DNA from 2 places in the Nocardioides sp. JCM 18998 genome. Region 2 is predicted to be linked to the other one. Evidence: predicted binding sites of a transcription regulator. Region 2 holds the regulator's gene; the other holds the start of a gene.
What was found. The regulator HrcA, encoded in region 2, represses chaperone genes, less so after heat shock. The targets are predictions, from matches to a motif close to TTGGCACTCGNNNNNNNCGAGTGCCAA.
Positions count from the first base shown of each region.

Region 1: groES (co-chaperone GroES) is a predicted target of HrcA. The motif match lies at 7,326-7,352, and genes of this name have one in related genera.

Region 1 is NZ_AP043886.1:518,374-529,483, forward strand. It holds gene ACZ5L9_RS02435 (hypothetical protein) at 1-1,152, shown strand, start outside; gene ACZ5L9_RS02440 (GNAT family N-acetyltransferase) at 1,260-2,156, opposite strand; gene ACZ5L9_RS02445 (CPBP family intramembrane glutamic endopeptidase) at 2,242-2,937, shown strand; gene ACZ5L9_RS02450 (NAD(P)H-binding protein) at 2,934-3,866, opposite strand; gene ACZ5L9_RS02455 (flavin monoamine oxidase family protein) at 3,863-5,143, opposite strand; gene groL (chaperonin GroEL) at 5,275-6,897, opposite strand; gene groES (co-chaperone GroES) at 6,897-7,190, opposite strand; gene ACZ5L9_RS02470 (class I SAM-dependent methyltransferase) at 7,412-8,644, shown strand; gene ACZ5L9_RS02475 (MFS transporter) at 8,641-10,071, shown strand; gene ACZ5L9_RS02480 (MMPL family transporter) at 10,265-11,110, shown strand, end outside.
Region 2 is NZ_AP043886.1:4,283,217-4,294,326, forward strand. It holds gene ACZ5L9_RS20120 (Gmad2 immunoglobulin-like domain-containing protein) at 124-666, shown strand; gene ACZ5L9_RS20125 (16S rRNA (uracil(1498)-N(3))-methyltransferase) at 770-1,519, opposite strand; gene dnaJ (molecular chaperone DnaJ) at 1,529-2,692, opposite strand; gene hrcA (heat-inducible transcriptional repressor HrcA) at 2,732-3,757, opposite strand; gene ACZ5L9_RS20140 (hypothetical protein) at 3,918-4,613, shown strand; gene ACZ5L9_RS20145 (DUF3097 domain-containing protein) at 4,671-5,519, shown strand; gene hemW (radical SAM family heme chaperone HemW) at 5,577-6,803, opposite strand; gene ACZ5L9_RS20155 (PspC domain-containing protein) at 6,834-7,022, opposite strand; gene ACZ5L9_RS20160 (error-prone DNA polymerase) at 7,077-10,496, opposite strand; gene ACZ5L9_RS20165 (DNA polymerase Y family protein) at 10,566-11,110, opposite strand, start outside.

The DNA.
Region 1 (11,110 bases), 580 kb from region 2:
GACCTGGGCGACGTCTTCGGCCGAGCCCGCACGATCCGGCGCCGCCGTACGGCCCTCGTGGCCGGCATCGCCGCCGCGGCGGTGCTCGCGGTGGTCGTCCCGACAGCCGTGATCCTCGGTGGCGGAGAGGACAGCGGCGACCACGGCGTCCCGCCGGCGCACTCGCCGAGCGCGGTGGCCACCCAGACCACCGCTTCCGACACCACGGCGGCGTCCGTCACCCCCGACCCGACACACCAGGGCATCGGCGGGCTCTCCATCGGCGAGCACACGAGCTGGACCTATCTCGATCCCCAGCAGCAGCTGCACGGTGACGGCAACCTCCCGAACACGCTGCTCAAGCACGGCGGCGCGCCGCTCAGCGGCTTCGCTCCGTACCACGGCGGCTGGATCGTCACCTACGACAACGACAACACGATCGCCCAGGTCGACAGCTCCGGGAAGACCGTGCGCGAGGGCCGTGGCAGCACGATCGTGACGACCTCCGACAGCATGCAGACCGCCTGGCAGATCGGCTCGGACGTCTACGCCGGCATCTCCAGCGGGATGGGCGAGGGCGAGTCGCACTGGAAGCTGAGCCAGGACGACGGACTGGTCGGCTACCTGGGCAACGGCCCGGTGGTGAGCTCCGGCCAGGGCGGGTACGACATCCTCACCGTCGGCGGCGGGCGTACCCACGTCGCGTCCGGGATCACGCCGACGACCGCCTCCTCGCAGGCCGACCTGGTCGGCGGCGTCGCGGGCTCGCCGGCGTCGGGTGCCTACTCGGGTGTCGTCGTCGACGCCCCCACCGGGCAGGTGCTGTGGCACAACAAGTGGCGCCCGATGGCGTTCAGCCCGGACGGGAAGTACGTCGCCGCGGTGCCGGTGATCGACAACGGCGACCCGGGCGCCTACGCGATCCTCGATGCCCGCACGGGCCAGGTGGTGGCGCAGACGCCGGACACGATCTCGGGAACCATCTCGCTCGGCTGGCAGGTCGTGTGGAGCGACGACGACCGGATCCTCTTCCAGGGCTTCGAGTCCGGCGGCGATCGCCGGGCGGCGCTGCTCACCCTCACCCTGGACGGCACCTTCGACCAGGCCAGCGAGCCGATGGCACCGGTGACGACGGACCAGGGCGAGATCGCCTTCGTGATGATGACCCCGTAGGTCGAGAGGTCACCTTCCGCGGGTCGAGGGGTCACCTTCCGCGGGTCGAGAGGTCACGTCCCCGAGCGCGACGTGACCTCTCGATCCGCAACAACCGACCCCTCGGCCTAGCGGAGCAGCGGTCGCAGCCGGGCGACCGGGACCCGGACGGTCAGCTCGTCGGCGCTCAGCTTGATCAGGCCCCGCAACCCGGCGGCCAGCACCAGCGGTAGCACGGCCGGGTCGTCGGCGGCGGTGGTGAGCACCAGCGCCGCGGCGTCCCGGCTGCGCGCCAGCCGGGCGGCGTGCACGAGCAGCTGGGTGCCGATCCCCCGCCGTCGCCAGGACGGCTCCACGACCAGCGAGACGCCGTACGTCATCCCGTCCTCGTCGTCGGCCTGATCGACCAGGGTCGCGCGGCCGACCGCCTCGTGGCCCACGAAGGCGGTCACGGCCGTCTCCTCGGCGACGTACTCCGGCGCGCCGCCTGCCCCCGGGGCCGGGGCACTCGCGGCCCCGCCCTCGGATCGCCGCAGGACGTCGCTGACCAGGTCGGCGAGGGCCGCGCCACGGGCATGCTCGGTCGCCGTGAACGGCGTGTGGCGGCGGACGTGGACGACCATCTCGCCGACCTTCATCTCCATCACGTCGGTGGTGGCGTCGTCGCCGCCGTCGCGTGGCTCCGCGGCGGTGTCGAAGAGGCGCGAGACCACCTCGGGGAACGACATCGGCCGGTCGATGATCATGTGAGCGGCCCGGATGTAGCGCGTCGGCTGGTCCATCAGGGCCGCCTCCCGCGAGGGCAGCACGACCGTACGGCTGCCGCCGCTCTCCTCGACGAGCTCCACCAGCTGCGCGGCCTCCCAGCCGTACGGGGTGCGGACGACCAGCTCGTCGGTGACCTCGCCGATGCCGGGGAAGACCTGGAGACCCAGGATGTTGACGCCCGCGTCGCCGCAGCGCTGGGCGAGTCCGGCCAGGGTCCCGGGCCGGTCGGGGAGGGTGGTTCGTACGCGCCAGAGCATGCCTCGATCCTTCCGTGCCGGTGTTGCGTCGATGTTTCTCCCAGGCAACGCATCGGAAAGGACCCTGCGGTTAACCTGCCGTCGCATGGGCCTCGACCTCTCCTGGCTGCGCCGCTCCCTGTGGGACGCGGTGCCGCGCGATCACCGCGAGTCGCCCTCGCGGCTGCGTCGCCGGCAGTGGCTGACGGCGGCGTTCGCGCTGCTCGGAGCGGTGGTGCTGGGCGTGACGCTGCGCATCGAGCCGGGCAGCGCGTGGTTCTATCCCGCGACGCTGGGGCTGGCGGCGGTGTGGATCGTGGGCGCGTTCGCCTCGGGGCCCCTGCACCTGGGCCACATCGAGACCCGGCAGGGGCTGGCCCGGCCGCTGCTCGCCCCCGTGCTGATCGGCCTGGGGCTGGCGGCGATCTTCACCCTCGGCGCGCTGATCGTGCGCGAGATCCCCTACCTCGGTGGCCGGGTCGCCGGCGTGCTGGACTACGCCGGCTCGGGATCGCTTCCGGTCCTCATGGGGGTCACCGCACTCAACGGCGTGGCTGAGGAGCTCTTCTTCCGCGGTGCGCTGTACGCCGCCGTCACCCGCCGCCCGGTGCTGTGGACCACGATCGGCTACACCCTCGTCACGCTCGCCACCGGCAACGTGATGCTGGCGCTCGCGGCGGCGATCCTCGGGGTGGTCGTGGGGCTGGAGCGGCGGGCGTCGGGCGGTGTGATGGCACCGATCGCGACGCACGTGAGCTGGTCGCTGGTGGTGCTGCTCGTCCTGCCGCCGCTGTTCGGCTAGGGCTTCTCCCCGGCGCGCACCCGCTCGCCGAGCGCGAGCCGCACCGCCTGCCGGTAGCCCATCGGCTCGCCGGGGACCAGCTCGCGGATCGAGGTGTCGTTCTGGAGCACCTCGTTGCGCATCGAGTCGATCAGGTTGCGCGCGGTCGTCGGGTCCACGTCGGTCACCAGCGCGATCCAGTACGACGAGAGTCGCGGCGTCAGCACCGGGACAGCCACGATCGGCAGCGAGCGGCCGTGCAGCTCCTCGGCGGCCTGCTGCAGCATCGCGATGTAGGTGAGCTGGTCGGCGCCGCCGAGCTCGAAGGTGCGGCCGTACGCGTCAGGATTGCCGACCACTCCGGCGAGGTAGCGGACCACGTCGTCGATCGCGACCGGCTGGGTGCGGGTGCTCGCCCAGCGCGGCACCACCATCGCCGGCAGGTTCTTGACCAGCTGGCGGGTCAGCTCCCAGGAGATGCCGCCGGCGCCGACGACGATGGCGGCGCGCAGCACGGTCAGCGGCACCTCGGTGCCGGCCAGCAGGCGCTCCACCTCGCGTCGCGAGCGCAGGTGGGCGGAGAGCCCCTCGTGCTCGTCGCCGAGGCCGCCGAGAAAGATCAGCTGGCGTACGCCCGCCTCCTCCGCGGCCGCTGCGAAGGCCCGGGCGGCCTCGGCGTCGCGCCGCTCGAAGTCGGCCTCGCCGAGCGAGTGCACGAGATAGAGCGCGACGTCGACACCCTCGAGGGCCGCGCGCAGGGAGTCGGGGTCGCCGACGTCGCCGTGGACCGGCTCGCCGACGCCGGTGTAGTCGTCGGGGTGCCGGGTCATCGCCCGCACCCGGTGGCCGTCCTTCTCCAGCGCAGGGGCGAGCCGGCTGCCGACGAAGCCGGTCGCGCCGGTGAGCAGGACGCTCAGGCCGGCGCCGGGACCCACCTCGGAGGCGCTCACGACGCCCGCCCCAGGGAGGCCAGGACGGCGCGAGCCGCCCGGGCGCCGCTGACCAGGGCGCCCTGCGTCGAGGCGGTGTCGCGGTGGTCGCCGCACACGAGGGTCACCTCGTCGACCTGCTGCGGCGCCCGGGCGACCAGCGGAGCCGGCTGCACGGGCAGCGCGCGGGGGACGATGTCGCGCCGCAGCGGGCTCAACGCGGCCGCGGAGGCGCCCACCAGGGCCGCGGCGTGACGGCGCACGTCCTCTCCCGGTGCCGGCTCCGATCCCGACCGCAGCAGGCTGGTGGCCTGCACCAGATGGCGGCCCGCGGGTGCGTACGTGGGGGCGGCCGCGGAGACGACGCAGGCGTTGACCGCTGGCCCGCCGCCCTCGCGGACGTCGAGGTGCAGGATGCCGGTGGACTCCGGCGCCTCGTCGGTGGCGTACCAGTCGGTGACGAGTCCCTTCGGCTCCGGCGCCGCGCATCGGGCACTGCCCAGGAGGGCCTCGGCCGACCAGGCGTCCGTCGCCACCACGACGCGCTCGGCGGTGAGCGTGCCGCCCGCGGTCCGCACCCGGGCCCGACCCTCGTGCTGCTCGAGCTGCTCGACCCATGCGCCCAGCCGGATCCGCCCGGCCAGCGGCGCGGCGAGCGCGTCCGGCAGGGCCTGCATGCCGTCGCGGGGCAGCCCCGGCGTGCCCCGTACGAAGCTGCGCATCAGCAACAGCGCGAACGCCGTGGACGTCTCGCCCTCGTCCTCCAGCACGACGCCGGCCAGGTAGCGCTGCAGGATCGCGCGCAGCAGACCGTGGGCGCCGGCGCGATCCAGGGAGACGCGCAGCGGGACGTCCGGCCTGCCGGACAGGAGGTGCGAGGCGAGGCCGTGGTCCTTGCCGATGCCGGTGATCAGGGGTGCCGCCCATCGGCCCAGGCTCCAGAGCTCGGTCGGCCGTGCCAGGGCCGTCAGGGCGCTCGGTCCGGCCAGGCGCAGATCCCGGAGCGGGTCGGCGAGCGTGTGGGAGCCGTCGTCGCCGAGCACCCGCGCACCGGGCGGGAACGGCTGCAGGCCGAGGTCGTCGACGTCGAGGGCGGCCCGGAGAGCGGGATAGGCGGGGTTGGCGACCTGGAAGCCCCGATCGAGCAGGAAGCCGTCGAGGCGGTCGGTGCGGATCCGGCCGCCGACACCGTCGCCGGCCTCCAGGACCACGACGTCGATCCCCGCCTCACGCAGCAGCGCGGCGCAGCGCAGGCCCGCCACGCCCGCACCGACCACGATCACCTCGACGTCGTCCATGTCGTGGCAGTGCCCCGGCCGGGCCCGCACCACACCCGAGCACGCCACACCCGACCCCGAAATGCCGCGTCGGCGCGGTCACAGGCAGGTGCCTGCGACCGCGCCGACGCGTGGGTCGTGCGATCCGAGGATCAGTGACCGTGGCCGTGACCGTGGCCCTGGCCGGCAGCCGGCTCCTCGGCCTCGGGCTTGTCCACGATCAGCGTCTCGGTCGTCAGCAGCATGCCGGCGATCGAGGTCGCGTTGATCAGCGCGGAGCGGGTCACCTTGACCGGGTCGATGACGCCCTGGGCAACCAGGTCGCCGTACTCGCCGGTGGCGCCGTTCCAGCCGTTGCCGATCCCGGCCTCGCGGACCTTGGAGACGACGACGTAGCCGTTCTCGCCACCGTTCTCGGCGATCCAGCGCAGCGGCTCGTCGACGGACTTGCGCACGATGCGCACGCCGGCGGCCTCGTCACCGGTCAGGCCGAGGTCGTCCTCGAGCACCGAGATGGCGTGCACCAGAGCCGAGCCACCGCCGGGGACGATGCCCTCCTCGATCGCGGCGCGCGTCGCGGAGACGGCGTCCTCGATGCGGTGCTTCTTCTCCTTGAGCTCCACCTCGGTGTGAGCACCGACCTTGATCACGCAGACACCGCCGGCGAGCTTGGCGAGGCGCTCCTGGAGCTTCTCGCGGTCCCAGTCGGAGTCGGTGTTCTCGGCCTCGGCCTTGATCTGGTTGACCCGACCCGTGACGGCGGCGGCGTCGCCGGCGCCGTCCACGATCGTGGTGTTCTCCTTGGTGACCACGATGCGGCGGGCCTGGCCCAGCTCCTCGAGGCCGACCTGGTCGAGCTTGAGCCCGACCTCCGGAGCGACGACCTGGCCGCCGGTCAGGACGGCGATGTCCTCCATGATCGCCTTGCGGCGGTCGCCGAAGGCGGGGCTCTTCACCGCGACGGCGTTGAACGTGCCGCGGATCTTGTTCACCACCAGGGTGGACAGGGCCTCGCCCTCGACGTCCTCGGCGAGGATGAAGAGCGGCTTGCCGGACTGCATGACCTTCTCGAGGACCGGGAGGAGCTCCTGGATCGAGCCGATCTTGCCCTGGACAAGCAGGATGTACGGGTCGTCGAGGACGGCCTCCTGGCGCTCGGCGTCGGTGACGAAGTACGCCGAGATGTAGCCCTTGTCGAACTGCATGCCCTCGGTGAACTCCAGCTCGGTGGCCGGGGTGTTCGACTCCTCGACGGTGATGACACCGTCCTTGCCGACCTTGCTGAAGGCCTCGGCCAGCAGCTCGCCGATGTGGCTGTCGCGGCTGGAGATGGTCGCGACGGAGGCCATGTCGGTCTCGTCGTTGACCGGACGGGCGGCCGCGAGGAGAGCCTCGCTCACCTTGGCCGCGGCAGCGTCCATGCCGCGCTTGAGGCCCATCGGGTTGACGCCGGCGGCGACAGCGCGCAGACCCTCGTGGACCATCGCCTGGGCGAGGACCGTCGCGGTGGTGGTGCCATCACCGGCGACGTCGTTGGTCTTGGTGGCGACCTCCTTGGTGAGCTGCGCACCAAGGTTCTCGAACGGGTCGTCGAGCTCGATCTCACGAGCGACGGTGACACCGTCGTTGGTGATGGTCGGGGCGCCCCACTTCTTGTCGAGGACGACGTAACGGCCCTTCGGGCCGAGCGTCACCTTGACGGCATTGGCGAGCGCGTCGACGCCGCGCTCGAGCGCGCGACGAGCGTTCTCGTCGAACTCGAGGATCTTCGGCATCAGCCGATCACCGCGAGGATGTCGCGGGCGCTCAGGATGAGGAACTCCTCGCCCGAGTACTTGACCTCGGTGCCGCCGTACTTGCTGTAGATGACCTTGTCGCCGACGTTGACGTCGAGCGGGATGCGGTTGCCGTTATCGTCGACACGACCGGGGCCGACAGCGAGGACCTCGCCCTCCTGCGGCTTCTCCTTGGCGGTGTCCGGGATGACCAGGCCGGAGGCGGTGGTCTGCTCGGCCTCGACCTGCTTGATGACGATGCGGTCCTCGAGCGGCTTGATGTTGATCGACACGGTGTCGACTCCCCTTCACACAGATGTTTGGGTGATGAACGTCTTGGCCTGCGGAGTCTCGAGCACGCCGTCGCGGGGGTCGTGCCCGGTGTCGCAGGCGCTGGCACACTCGGTGTGAGAGTGCCAGGCACGACGTTAGCACTCACCCACCACGAGTGCCAGGGTCGGTCGTACGCCGAGCCCGTCGCGGCGCCTCGACCGGCCCGGCGTACGTTGTCGTCGTGGATCTCGACGCGTTCGGCTGGCTGCTCACCGACCCGGGGCAGCAGGTGCTCGCCCGTGCGGTCGCGCTGGGCCAGGAGAGCGGCGTCGCGGCATGGGACCCGCTCAAGGCTCAGTCCACGCTGCGGCGCGAGTTCGCCGCGGTCGAGGCGGCGTACGTCGCGGTGGCGATGAGCCAGGCCGAGCTGCGCCGCAGGGCGGTCGCCAAGTTCGGCGACCTCGCGGCCTCGATGTACTTCACGCCCGACGGGCTCGAGCAGGCCACCCGGCTCGCGGTGGCCGAGCACCGGGCCGCGCGGCTGGTGGCCTTCGAGGCCGCCTCCGCGATCGATCTGGGCTGCGGGATCGGCGGTGACCTGGTCGCGATGGCGCGGGCGGGGATCACCACCGCCGGCATCGACCTGGATCCGGAGCGGGTCGCCGTCGCGCGGGCGAACCTCGCCGCGCTGGGCCTGCCGGGTGCGGTGAGCGTGGCGGACGCGATCGAGGTCGACCACTCCCCCTTCGGCGTCGCCTTCGCCGACCCGGCTCGGCGGACCAACAACCGCTCCCGCGGCCGGCTCCTCGACACCGAGGGCTGGACGCCTCCGTGGCCGTTCGTCCTCGACCTCCTGGAGCGCGACGCGTGCGTCAAGGTCGCACCGGGCATCCCGCACGACCTCATCCCGCCAGGAGTCGAGGCGGAGTTCGTCAGCGACCACGGCGAGGTGAAGGAGGCCGCGCTCTGGTCCGGCGGCCTGGCCACCGTGCGCCGGCGCGCCACCGTGCTGGGCGACGGTGGTCTGGCCACCCTGACCTCCGACGAGGCACCCGCGCTCGGGGAGGGCGGCGTGGACGTACGCACCGTCGGGGAGTTCCTCTACGAGCCCGACGGCGCCGTCATCCGGGCCGGCCTGGTGACCGCTGTCGCCTCCGGCGTCGGCGGTGGCCTGCTGGACGAACAGATCGCCTACGTCACCGGCGACGAGGCGTTCCGTACGCCCTTCGCCCGGGGGTACCGCGTCCTCGAGGAGCTGCCCTACCGCGAGCGGGCCCTACGCGCCGCGCTGCGCGAGCGCGGCATCGGCCGCCTGACGATCAAGAAGCGCGGCGTCGCCGTGGTCCCCGAGGAGCTGCGCCGCCGGCTCTCGCTCCAGGGCCCCAACGAGGCCACCATCGTGCTGACCCGTGTCGCCGACGAGGGCACCTGCCTGCTGGTCCAGCCGATCCCCGCCACGGGTGTCGCGGCATGAGCGAGACGACGTACGAGCCCTCGCCGCAGCGCTGGATCGCGTTGATCGTGTGCTGCAGCGCCATGTTCATGACCCTGCTCGACGTATCGGTGACCAACGTCGCGCTGCCCTCGATCGGACGGGCCACCGGCGCCGGCCCGTCCGGGCTGCAGTGGGTGATCAGCGGCTACACCCTCGCCTTCGGGATGGTGCCGGTGCTCGGCGGCCGGCTCGGCGACGACCAGGGCCGACGCAAGATGTTCCAGATCGGGGTCATCGGCTTCGTCGTGACCTCCGCGCTCTCCGGCGTCGCGCCGTCGGTCGGGCTCCTGATCGTGGCTCGTGTCCTGCAGGGCGTCTTCGGCGGGCTGATCAACCCGCAGGTCTCCGGCCTGGTGCAGAGCCTCTTCCGCGGACCCGAGCGCGGACGCGCCTTCGGCGTGCTGGGCACCACCGTCGGCGTCGGCACCGCGCTCGGACCGATCGTCGGCGGCGCGCTGATCGCCCTCGGCGGGCCGGACTGGGGCTGGCGGCTGGTCTTCTTCATCAACGTCCCGATCGGCGTGTTGGTCATCGCGCTCGCCCGCCGGCTCCTGCCACCGGACACCCCGAGCGGCAAGCACCGGCTCGACATCATCGGCGCGCTGATGCTCGGCGCGGCGACCTTCTGCATCCTCTTCGCGGCCGTCCAGTACGACGCCGTGCGCGATCTGCGGCTGCTCTGGCTGGCGCTGCCCGCGACCGTCCTGCTGGTCGCCTTCTGGCGACGCGAGAGGCGGCTCACCGACCGGCGCGCCGATCCGCTGGTCGATCTGCGGCTGTTCCGGCAGCGCTCCTACACCCCCGGCATCCTGCTGGCGATCACGTTCTTCCCCGCCCAGGCCGGCCTGCCGCTGGTGATGGCGCTCTACTACCAGCAGGGCCTCGGCTACTCGGCCCTGCAGTCCGCCCTCGGGGTGACCGCCTTCGCGGTCGGCAGCGCGGTGGGCGCCCCGACGGCCGGGCGCTTCGTCGTGCGGCTCGGGCGTCCGCTGGTCGTGGGCGCCGCGACCGCGTTCGGCATCGGCGCCGGTGCGCTGGCCCTGGTCGCCTGGCACGCGCCGGCTCACCACGCCACCCTCGCGCTGGCACCGCCGCTGTTCGTGATGGGCGTCGCGTCCGGGTGCCTGATCACGCCCAACCAGACCCTCACCCTCGCCGACGTCGACCCGGTCGTCGGCAGCACCGCCGGGGGCGTGCTGCAGACCGCGCAGCGGATCGGTCTCGCGATCGGCCAGGGCGTCATCGGTGCCGTCTTCTTCGCCGCCGTCAGCGGGCGCAGCGGCGCGACGGCGTACGGCCACGCGGTGGCCGCCGCGGTGGTCGCGGCGCTCTGCTTCGTCGCCCTCGCGATCACGATCGGCGTCAGCGACCTGATCCGCAACGGACGCCGCCTGCCCACCGCGTGAGACGCGCGTCTCACCCCGTGGGTGACAGTTGTCAGGGGCCCCGCATGAGGTTGGTCGTGAATACCCCTGAGCGACCCCTGAGATGCCCCTGAGCCAGCAGCAATCGTCACCTGGCTCGGATACTTTGAGTTCTATGTTCGGAGCTCTAGGACGCCTTGCCGCGCGTCGACCCTGGTACATCATCGGCTCATGGGTGGTCCTCACCGTCCTCGTGGTGGCGTTCGCGCCCGGCCTGAAGTCCACGACCGACCAGTCGGACTTCCTGCCCAGCCACTACGAGTCGATCCAGGCGACGAACCTGATGACCGACGCGTTCCCACAGCACAACGACTCCGGCGCCACGATCGTCTTCTCGCGCACGGACGGCAGCGCGCTGACCGCCGACGACCTGGCGAAGGCGGGCACGATCTCGAAGGGTCTCGACCTCGGTGACGACTTCACCGACGTGAGCGACGTGACGCCGTCGGCGAGCAAGCAGGTCGCGATCGTCAACGTCGGCATCGGCCGCGACGTCACCGGTCAGGACCAGAAGGACTTCGACCAGGTCGTCGACATGCGCGACCAGCTGACGGCCGCGACCAAGGGCACCGACCTCAAGGCACAGACGACGGGCACGCTCCCCCAGTCGTACGACCAGGCGCAGTCCGGTCAGAGCGCCGAGGCGATCGTCATGCTCGCCACCATCCTGCTGATCCTCGTCCTGCTGGGCGTGATCTTCCGCAGCGTGCTCGCCGCGATCACCCCGATCATCATCGTCGGCGTCGTGTTCGCCGTCGCGAACGGCTTCATCGGGATCGCGGCCGATGTCTTCAACCTCAAGGCGGACAGCTCGCTGACCGTCATCCTCGGCGTGGTCCTGTTCGGCATCGGCACCGACTACTTCCTGTTCTACCTCTTCCGGTTCCGTGAGCTGCGCCGCAAGGGCGCCGAGCACCGGGAGGCCATCCTCGGGGGCGTCGAGCGTGCCGGCGAGGCGATCGCCTCGGCGGGCGGCGCGGTCATCGTCGCGTTCCTGACGCTGTCCCTCTCCTCGCTCGGC
Region 2 (11,110 bases):
CTCTCCTCGGGATCGGTGCGACGGTGCGTACGTCGGCTTCAACGACGCGGCACACCCATCATGTTCCCGCATCCGGGCACGGTGAACCCACTTCGCGCTCGCGCGCACGCCATACTCGTGCCCATGACCGTGTCGTGGTACCGATCCACCGGCCTTCGCCGTGCCTCCGGGGCACTTGCCGCCGGCGCCCTCCTGCTCCTCGCTGTGACCGCCTGCGGTTCCTCCGACGACACCGCCGCCGACCCGTCGATCGCCCCCGTCGGAGCCTCGTCGCCGGCGGCGACCACCGCCGTGACGACCGCGCCCAGCGAGGCCGCCGCGACCGCGAGCGACACGGACACCGGCGACGGCATCGCCCCGGCCTCGATCAGCATCGAATCGCCGGAGAGCGGCAAGTCGGTCAGCTCCACCCTCAGCGTCTCAGGGATGGCGAACTCCCCCGAGGCGAACGTGCCGTGGGAGATCGACTCGCCGACCGACGGCATCCTGGTCTCGGGCGCTGCGACGGCCGACGGCTGGCTCGACAAGGCCTACCCCTGGAGCGCGCAGATCGACGTCTCGGCGCTGCAGTCGGGGACCTACACGTTCACCGCGCGGGTCGACGACGACTCGAACAAGGAGGGCACCAAGCCGCCCTCGGCGACGATCAGCTTCGTGAAGAAGTAGCGCCGCTGCTGGTTCGCGAGGTATGCAGGTGAACCGACGCTTCCCTCGCGGAACTCACCGTGGGAGGCGCGGGTTCGGCTGCATACCTTGCTGGACCGACCGACTAGCCCCAGCGTGACGTACGCGCCAGCAGCGCGCTGACCGCGGCGAGGCCGGCGGTCGAGGTACGCAGCACCTCGGTGCCCAGCCGCACCGTGAGGGCCCCGGCCTCCTCGAAGGCCGCGATCTCCTCGGGGGCCAGACCGCCCTCGGGTCCGACCACGACGACGATCTCGCCTGTTGCCTCCGGCAGGGTGACGTCTCGGAGCCGCCGCCCGCCCTCCTCGTGCAGCACCACCGTGACCGCGTCGGGAGCGGCGCCCAGCAGGGCGACGACCTCGGCGGTCGAGGCCATCGGCGTCACCTCCGGGAAGTGCGCCCGGCGGGCCTGCTTGGCCGCCTCGCGGGCGGTCGAGCGCCACTTGGCCAGCGACTTCTCGGCCCGCTCACCCTTCCATACGGCGACCGAGCGGCTCGCCGCCCAGGGGACGATCCGGGCGACACCGATCTCGGTCAGCACCTCGACCGCGAGCTCGCCGCGCTCCCCCTTGGGCAGCGCCTGCACGACCGTGACCCGGGGGGTCGACTCGGGCGCGTCGGTGCGCTCGGTGACCGTGACGGTGAAGACCCGCTTGCCGGTCGTGGCGACCTGCCCGGTCACCGCGACGCCCGCTCCGTCCGTCAGGACCACGGCCTCCCCCACCCGCAGGCGGCGTACGGCGACGGCGTGGTGGGCCTCGTCCCCGTCGACCGTGACGGCGTCGCCGATCGCGACACCGGCCAGCGTCGGGACGAGGTGGACGGGCAGGCTCACGTCAGCGGCTCACTTGAAGGCGTCGCGGAAGCGACCGAAGACGCCCTTGGTCGAGGCGCGCATGTGCCCCTCGGGCTGCTCCTCGCCGCGCAGGGCGGCCAGCTGGCGGAGCAGCTCCTCCTGGGCGGCGTCGAGCTTGCTCGGGGTCTCCACCTGGATCGTGACGACCAGGTTGCCTCGACCCCCGCGCAGGCCGGGAACGCCGCGCTCGCGCAGCACCTGCTCGGCGCCGGACTGGGTGCCGGCCTTGATCTCCAGGTCGAAGCTGGTGGCCGGGTCGCCGGGCGCCATGTCCTGGTCGGGGAGGTCGGCCTCGAGGGTGGGCAGCGTCATGGTCGTACCGAGCGCCGCGGCGGTCATCGGGACCGTGACCGTGCAGTGCAGGTCGTTACCGTGCCGGGTGAACGTGTCGTGCCGGGCGACCTCGATCTCGACGTAGAGGTCGCCGGCCGGGCCACCGCCGGGGCCGACCTCGCCCTGCTCGGAGAGCTGCACGCGGGTGCCGGTGTCGACGCCCGCCGGGATCTTCACGGTGAGCGTGCGGCGCGAGCGGACCCGGCCGTCCCCGGCGCAGTCGCGGCAGGGGTCGGCGATGATCGAGCCGTAGCCGCGGCATGCCGCGCACGGGCGCAGGGTGCGGATCTCGCCGAGGAACGAGCGCTGGACGTGGGCGACCTCGCCGGCACCGCGGCACGTCTCGCAGACCTTCGGCTGGGTGCCCGCGGCCGCTCCGGCGCCGTGACAGGTGTCGCACACGACGGCGGTGTCGACCTTGAGCTCGCGGGTGACGCCGAACGCCGCCTCGGCCAGCTCGATGTCGAGCCGGATCAGCGCGTCCTGGCCGCGGCGCGTGCGCGGACGCGGACCGCGCCCGCCGGAGGTGCCGCCCTGGCCGCCACCACCGAAGAACGCGTCCATGATGTCGGTGAAGGAGAAGCCCTGGCCGGCCGCGCCGAAACCGCCGCCGAACGGGTCGCCACCGCGGTCGAAGGCCGCCCGCTTCTGCGGGTCGGAGAGGATCTCGTAGGCGTGCGAGACCTCCTTGAACTTCTCCTGCGCGACAGGGTCCGGGTTGACGTCCGGGTGGTACTGCCGGGCCAGCTTGCGGTAGGCCTTCTTGATGGTCGCGTCGTCGGCGTCGCGCTCGACGCCGAGGAGCTCGTACGGATCCACGTGTTCTCTTCCGACTCTCTGATGCAGCGAACCGAGGCCTCAGGCCTCGTCGAGGATGTGGCTGAGGTAGCGGGCGACGGCGCGCACCGCGGCCATCGTCCCGGGATAGTCCATGCGGGTGGGGCCGACGATGCCCAGCGAGGCGAGGGCGTCGTCGCTCGGGCCGTAGCCGGTGGCCACGACGCTGGTCTGGGCGAACTGCTCGTAGGGACCCTCGGCGCCGATCCGGACGGTGATCAGGCCGCCCGAGGTCGCCTCGCCCATCAGCTTGAGTAGCACGACGTGCTCCTCGAGCGCCTCCAGCAGCGGGCGGACGGCGGTGTCGAAGCTGTCACCGTAGCGAGCCAGGTTGCTGGCGCCGCCGACTGCGACGCGCTGATCGGAGCGGTGGTCGCTCATCGCCTCGATGAGGGCCGCGACGACCACGCCGGTGGCACCGGACCCCGAGCCGGCGTCGGCCCGCTCCGCGACCTCGCGCAACCGGGTCGCGGCCTGGGCGATCACCTCGCCGGCAGCGGCGCCGTTGAGCGAGGACCGCAGCCCCGCCAGGGTCTCGTCGTCGATGGCGGCCGACAGCTCCACCACCCGCTGCTCGACCCGGCCGCTCGAGAGGATCAGCACGACGAGCAGCCGCGTCGGCGCGAGCGCGACCAGCTCGACGTGACGCACCGTGCTGCGGCTCAGCGTGGGGTACTGCACCACGGCGACCTGACGGGTCAGCTGGCTGAGCAGGCGCACGCTGCGTTGCACGACGTCGTCGAGGTCGACCGCACCGGCCATGAAGCTGGTGATCGCGCGCTTCTCGGCCGCGCTCATCGTCTTGACGGTGGTGAGCCGGTCGACGAAGAGCCGGTAGCCCTTGTCGGTGGGGACTCGGCCGGCGCTGGTGTGCGGCTGGGTGATGTACCCCTCCTCCTCCAGCGCGGCCATGTCGTTGCGCACGGTCGCCGAGCTCACGCCCAGCCCGTGCCGCTCGACCAGCGCCTTGGAGCCGACCGGCTCCTCGGTGGCGACGTAGTCCTCGACGATCGCACGGAGAACGTCCAACCGGCGCTCGTTCTGCATCGTCGTGTCCTCCTGGTTCCGCTCAGCCCCCGCGAAGCGTCTGGCACTCAGCGGTGATGAGTGCCAATGCTAGCGCGTCGAGCCGGATCTCCCACGGACGCGGCGCTTGTTCCGGCCGCGAGAATCTGATTAGGTAAGCCTTACCTATCGAGGAGTCGTGATGACTGTCACCCGATCCGTCAGCGCCGCCGAGACCGCGCGCAGCATCCTGTCCTGCCCCGCCAGCATCGACCTGGTCGTGGCCGACGTCGCCAACCCAACCGCCGACGATCCGCGGCTGGGCATGATCGAGACGAACGGCGTGCCGACCTTCTCCTGCCGCATCGGCGGAGCGCTCTCCCGTGCCGCCGGCGAGGGCCGGGCGTGCCTGCTCACCCTCGGCAGCGGGATCGGGGAGCCCGGCACCCGCGAGCGCGCGGCCAGCCTCGCGCTGGCCGGCTCGCTGCGGCGTACGGGCTTCGACCGGTGCTCCTGCTGCGGCGAGCTGCGCGACGTCGTGGTCGTCGAGGTCGAGCGCGTCCGGCTCACCTTCGACGGCGAGCGGGTGACGGTCCCGGCGATGGCCTTCGCGTCCGACGAGCTCGCCCTCAACCGCGGCTACCTCCAGCGCTGGCGTGACCACGCGAACAGCGTCCACGAGGAGGAGTTGCGCGAAGCGGTCTCCCTGCGCCAGGGGCTGCACCCCGACGGCGTGATCGCCGCCTCGCTGAGCGACCTGAGCGCCGAGGGCCTGGCGATCGACTGGGTCGAGATCGACGGCGGTCACCGGCTGCGGCTCGCGTTCCCGCGCGCGGCCCGCTCCGGTGCCGACCTCGGCACGCTGCTGCGCGACGAGCTCCACGCCGGACTCTGCTGAGCCTCCCGGCGGCGTGGGGCCGCTGAGGCGGCTGGGACTCCTGGGATCATTCGTCACATGGCCGACCGCTACACCACCGACGTCCTCACCACCGACTGGCGCGCGCCGAAGAACGGCCGCGCGGTCCCCGCGCCCGCCGAGATCGGTGCGGTCGTGGAGGAGGTGCAGAGCGATTTCGTCGGGGAGATCGTCGCCGTCGACCGCCAGCTCAACACGGTCACCCTCGAGGACCGCCGGATGAAGCGGAAGACGTTCGAGCTCGGCCCGGGCTTCCTGCTCGAGGGCAAGCCGGTCATCCTCACCGCGCCGGTGCCCCGGGCGGCCGCGCCGTCCGGCCCCAAGCGCACCGCATCGGGCTCGATCGCGGTCGAGAACGTCAAGGCGCGGGTCGCCCGGCAGAGCCGGATCTTCGTCGAGGGCCGGCACGATGCCGAGCTGGTCGAGCGGGTCTGGGGCGACGACCTCCGCATCGAGGGCGTCGTGGTCGAGTACCTCGGCGGCGTCGACGACCTGGCCGACCACCTCAAGGACTTCAAGCCGAGCGCCGAGCGACGCGTCGGCGTCCTGGTCGACCACCTCGTCCGAGGCTCCAAGGAGTCGCGCATCGCCGAGGCGATCATGCGCGGCCCGCACGGCACGAGCGTCAAGATCGTCGGTCACCCGTTCATCGACATCTGGCAGGCGGTCAAGCCCGACCGCCTCGGGCTGCGCGCGTGGCCGACGATCCCTCGCACGATCGAGTGGAAGAAGGGCGTATGCCAGCACCTCGGCTGGCCACACCGCGACCAGGCCGACATCGCCCGCGCGTGGCAGCACATCCTGTCCAAGGTCAAGACGTACGACGACCTGGAGCCGGCCCTGCTCGGCAGGGTCGAGGAGCTGATCGACTTCGTCACGGTGGGCTGACGGCGCCGCAACATGTCAGGGCGATGGTCCGCACGTGCCACGGGTGATGCGTGGGATTCAGACCAGCAGGTCGCGCACCACGCCGTCGGCGAGCAGCCGGCCCGCGTCGGTGAGCACGAGCCGCTGGTCTCGTAGCGTGACGAGTCCGCGCTCGACCTGCTCGGGCACGGCCCCGCGACCATCGTCGTCGAGCGCGTCCAACGGCAGGCCGTCGCGGATGCGCAGCTCGAGCATCACCCGCTCGACGCGCTGGTTCTCCGCGCTCAGCGTCTCGCGGCCATGGGCCGGGCTGACGCCGGCGTGGATCCGGTCTGCGTACGCGGCGGGGTGCTTGACGTTCCACCAGCGGACGCCGCCGACATGGCTGTGCGCGCCCGGTCCGACACCCCACCAGTCACCGCCGCGCCAGTACAGCAGGTTGTGGCGGCACGCATGGGCCGGGTCGGTGGCCCAGTTGGAGACCTCGTACCAGCTCAGGCCGTACGCCCGGAGGCGCTCGTCGGCGACGACGTACTTGTCAGCGAAGTCGTCGTCATCGGGCATCGGCAGCTCGCCACGGCGCACCCGGCGGGCCAGCGCGGTGCCGTCCTCGACGATGAGGCTGTAGGCCGAGATGTGGTCCGGACCGCAGGAGAGGGCGTCCTCCAGCGAGCGCTGCCAATCGGCCATCGACTCACCCGGCGTGCCGTAGATCAGGTCGAGGCTGACCCCGCCGGAGTCGCGCGAGGTGAATCCCGCGGCGCGGGCCCACTCCACCACGGCCGGGACGCGCAACGGGTCGTGGGTGCGATCCAGGACGGCGAGCACGTGCGGCACCGAGCTCTGCATGCCGAGCGAGAGCCGGGTGAAGCCGCCGGCGCGGAGCTCGTCGAGGTAGCGCAGGTCGACGCTGTCGGGGTTGGCCTCGGTCGTCACCTCGACGTCGGCGCTCAACCCGAACTCCTCGCGGATCGCCGCGACGATCCCGGTCAGGTCGGCGGCCGGGAGCAGGGTCGGGGTGCCTCCGCCGAAGAAGATCGTGTCGATCGGGCGGTCCGTGTCGCCGAGGACCGTACGGGCCCGGCGGATCTCGGCGATCGCCTGGTCGGCGTAGGTCTGCCGACTCACGCCCGGACCCAGCTCGGTCGCGGTGTAGGTGTTGAAGTCGCAGTAGCCGCAGCGCACCGTGCAGAACGGCACGTGGACGTAGAAGCCGAGACCCTTCTCCCCCAGCGTGCTCAGCGCGGCTGCGGGGAGGCTGCCATCGGCAGGTGCGGGATCGCCGACGGGCAGTGCGGAGGGCATGCGCCCATTGTCACGCGATGGCGTCGCGATTCAGTCTTCGCGGGGCATCAGGATCCACAGCAGGATGTAGATCAGGAACTGCGGGCCGGGCAGCAGGCAGGAGATCACGAAGGCGATCCGGACCGCCTTCGGATCGATCCCGAAGCGGCGGCCGAGGCCGGCGCACACGCCGGCGATCCAGCGGTCGTCGGAGGGACGGGTGAGCGTTCTGGTGGTCACGCCTCCACTGTGCGCCTCGCGCCGGCGGCACCCCATCGGGAAGATCCCTGAGCCTCACCGGAAATCGCGCGACCGGTGCCGCTCGGCGAGCGCCTGGGCGGCCTCGGGGTAGACCTGCGCGAGGCCGCCGATCCGCACGGCGATCAGGTTCGTGGCGCCCTCGTTGCGCTCGAGCCTGCCCTCGATCAGCAACGCGTTGACCGAGGACACCAGCTTGCGGTGCCGCTGCCAGACGGTCTCGTTGCAGACCACGTTGAGCATGCCGGTCTCGTCCTCCAGGTTGAGGAAGGTGACCCCGCCCGCGGTCCCCGGGCGCTGGCGGTGGGTGACCAGCCCGGCGACGGTGAGGGTGCGCCCGGTGCCGTACGCGGGCAGCTCGGTGATCGCCGGGATGCCGTACTCCTTCAACCGGGCCCTGACGTGCGCGAACGGGTGCCCGTCGGGGCTGACGCCGGTCGCCCACAGATCGGCCAGGGTCTCCTCGACAGCGTGCATCGCGGGCAGCTGCGGCGCCTCGATCGCCAGCCCGATCCCCTCGAGCTGGTCGGGTCGCTCGGTCCAGCCGGCGGCCCACAGCGCCTGGCGACGGTCCTGGCCGCCGAAGGCCTCGGCGAAGACGCCGGCAGTGGCGAGCGCCTCCAGCTGGGCACGCTCCAGGCCGGCGCGCCGTGACAGGTCGAGCTGGTCGCGGAAGGGCCGCTCCGCCCGGGCGGCGACGATCCGCTCCGCGACCTCCTTGCCGATGCCGCGCACCGAGTCGAGTCCGAGCCGTACGGCGAACGCCCCGTCGCGACGGTGCTGCGGCGTCGGGTCGGGGGTGCCGGGGACCCACGGGGTGCCCTCCTGAGGTCCGTCGCGCAGGCACTCCGCTCGCCACGGACGTCGAGCCTGTCGAGACGTCTCGGCAGGCTCGACGTCCGTGGGCTCCAGGTCGGCGACGGCGGCGGAGCGCAGCAGCGAGGGCCGCAACACCTCCACGCCGTGGCGGCGGGCGTCCTGGGTGAGCGACTGGGGTGAGTAGAACCCCATCGGCTGGGCGCGCAGCAGCCCGGCCAGGAACGCGGCCGGGTAGTGCAGCTTGAACCACGACGAGGCGTAGACCAGCTTGGCGAAGGAGAGCGCGTGCGACTCCGCGAAGCCGAAGCTCGCGAACGAGATGATCTGGGTGTAGATCGCCTCCTGCTGCACGGCGTCCAGGCCCTTCTCGGTCATCCCCTCGAAGAGCTTCGCGCGCAGCGACTCGATCCGCTCCACCCCTCGCTTGGAGCCCATCGCGCGGCGCAGCAGGTCGGCGTCGTCGGCGCTGAAGTCGCCCAGGATCCGGCCCATCTCGATGAGCTGCTCCTGGAAGATCGGCACCCCGCGCGTACGCCCGAGGACCTCCTTGTCGGCGAGCAACGGGTGCGCGAAGGTGGTCGGCTCCTTGCCGGTCGCGCGCCGGACGTACGGGTGCACGGCGCCACCCTGGATCGGGCCGGGCCGGATCAGGGCGATCTCGATCGCCAGGTCGTAGAAGCAACGCGGCCGCAACCGCGGCAGGGTGCCGATCTGTGCCCGGGACTCGACCTGGAAGACGCCGATCGAGTCGGCCCGGCAGAGCATGTCGAAGACGGCCGGCTCCTCCTTGGGGATGGTCGCCAGCTCCCACGCATCCCCGCAGTGCTCGCGTGCCAGCGTCATCATGTGGTCGAGCGCGGAGAGCATGCCGAGGCCGAGCAGGTCGAACTTCACCAGCCCCATGTACTCGCATCCGTCCTTGTCCCACTGCAGGACGGTCCGCTTCTCCATCCGGGCCCGCTCGATCGGCACCACCTCGCCGATCGGCCGCTCGGTGAGGATCATCCCGCCGGAGTGGATCCCGAGGTGGCGTGGCGCCGACAGGAAGCCCTCGGCCAGCTGCCGCACCTGCGCGGGCAGCCCGGCCTCCTCGTCGATCCCGCTCCAGCTCTGCAGCCCCTTGGACCAGGCGTCCTGCTGGCCCGGTGAGTAGCCCAGCGCCTTGGCGGCGTCGCGGACGGCCATCTTCGGCCGGTAGGTGATGACGTTGGCGACCTGGGCCGCGTTGCGCCGGCCGTAGGTGTCGTAGACCCACTGGATCACCTCCTCGCGCCGGTCCGAGTCGAAGTCGACGTCGATGTCGGGCTCCTCGAGCCGGTGCTCGGAGATGAACCGCGCGAACGGCAGGGCGTAGTAGACCGGGTCGATCGCGGTGATCCCCAGCGCGTAGCAGACGGCGCTCGCCGCAGCGCTCCCTCGGCCCTGGCACAGGATCCTCTGGCTGCGGGCGAAGCGGACGATGTCGTGGACGATCACGAAGTAGCCCGGGAAGTCCTTGCGGATGATCGTGGCGAGCTCGTCCTCGACCCGCTGGCGCGCCTTGGCCACGAAGGCCGGGTCGTGGGCGTACGGCTTCTCGTACCGCTCCACGAAGCCCCGCTCCGTCAGGACCCGCAGCCAGCTGGCGGCGGTATGACCCTCGGGGATGCGGCGCTTGGGCAGCTCGGGCTTGGCCTTCTGCAGGTCGAAGGCGCAGGCGTCGGCGATCTCGACGCTGCGCGCCACCGCGCCCGGATGACGACGCCATCGCTCTGCCATCTCTGCACCGGAGCGGAGGTACGCGGGCGCGCTCGGCAGCCAGCCGTCCATCTCGGCCAGGCTGCGACGGGCGCGGATGGCGGCCATCGCGGCCGCCAGCCTGGTGTGCTCCGGGCGGGCGGCGTGGACGTTGCCGGTCGCCACGATCGGGAGGCGCAGATCACGCGCGAGCCCGGCGAGGACATCGTGAGTCGTCGAGTCCTCTGGGGAGCCGTGCCCGGTCAGCTCGACCACCACGTTGTCGCGCCCGAAGCGGCCCACCAGGCGGTCGATCGCCTCGCGCGTACGGAAGCCCTTGCGGCAGCCCGTCAGGACGAGCCACTCCCCCTGCGCCCGCTCGGCGAGCTCGTCGAGGTCGTAGACCGGCCGGCCCTTCTCGTCCCCGCGCAGCTGGGCGTCGGTGATCGCCGCGGAGAGCCGGTGGTAGCCCTCGACGCCCCGGGCGAGAACCAAGAGATGGGTGCCCCCTGTGCTTGCTCCAGGGTCGGGGACACCGAGCTGGGGCGCGGTCAGGCCGAGGGAGAGCTCGGCGCCGTAGACCGTCCGGAAGCCGGCCGCCGCCTTCCCCGCCTCCGCGAACAGCGGCGCACCGTAGAAGCCGTCGTGGTCGGTCAGCGCCATCCCGTGCAGTCCGAGCCGGACCGCCTCGGAGACCAGCGCCCGCGGATCGCTGGCACCGTCGAGGAAGCTGAAGGTCGAGTGGGCGTGCAGCTCGGCGTAGGGCGTGACGGGCCCCTCGGGCCGCTGCACGTCGAGCGTCTCGATCCGCTTCCGGTGCCGGGAGATCGGGGCGTCGCCGTGCGGGTCCCTCGGCGCGGGCTTCCCGGAGAGCCGGCGCTCGAGCTCCCGCCAGGAGATCGGTGGGTTGTTCCAGCCCATCAGACGGTCCCTCCCCACCGGGGGTCGAGGTGCGAGCACAGCGAGCCTCGAACCCGACCGACCACCGCGCTAGTCATACGCCGCCTCCGTCACCCAGGCCGTGCCGTCGAACGTGACCAGCCAGGCGCGGCCGTCGACGCCGACCATCTGGAAGCGCAGCATCGGGCGGCCCCCGCCGCCCTCCCACCAGCGCTCGTCGACCGGCCACGGGCCGGCCCAGGCGGCGACCGGCTGCCACTCCTCGCCGGCGCCGGGACGGAAGCGGGCCGGGTCGCCCGTCATGGAGCCACGGTCGAGCACGGTGACCGCGCGGCCGGCGGCGTCGAGCACACCGGCCTCCCACGGGGTCGCGAACACCCGGGCCGGGGCCGGGGCCGGGATCGAGCCGGGCCACGGCAGCGCGCGCGGGCGCAGCGCCGGGGCCTTCTCGCCCCAGGGCACCAGCGCCTGCCGGTCGGCCGGGCTGCGACCGCCCTGCAGCACCGGCGCGACCACCGCGCCCTGGCCGAGCATCCCCTGCACCCGCGCCACGCCGCGCTCGACCCGGGCGTCGGTACCGCCCCAGAGCCCGTCGGCGTGGTCGGACTCGGGGACGACGGTCTCCGGGGTGAGCC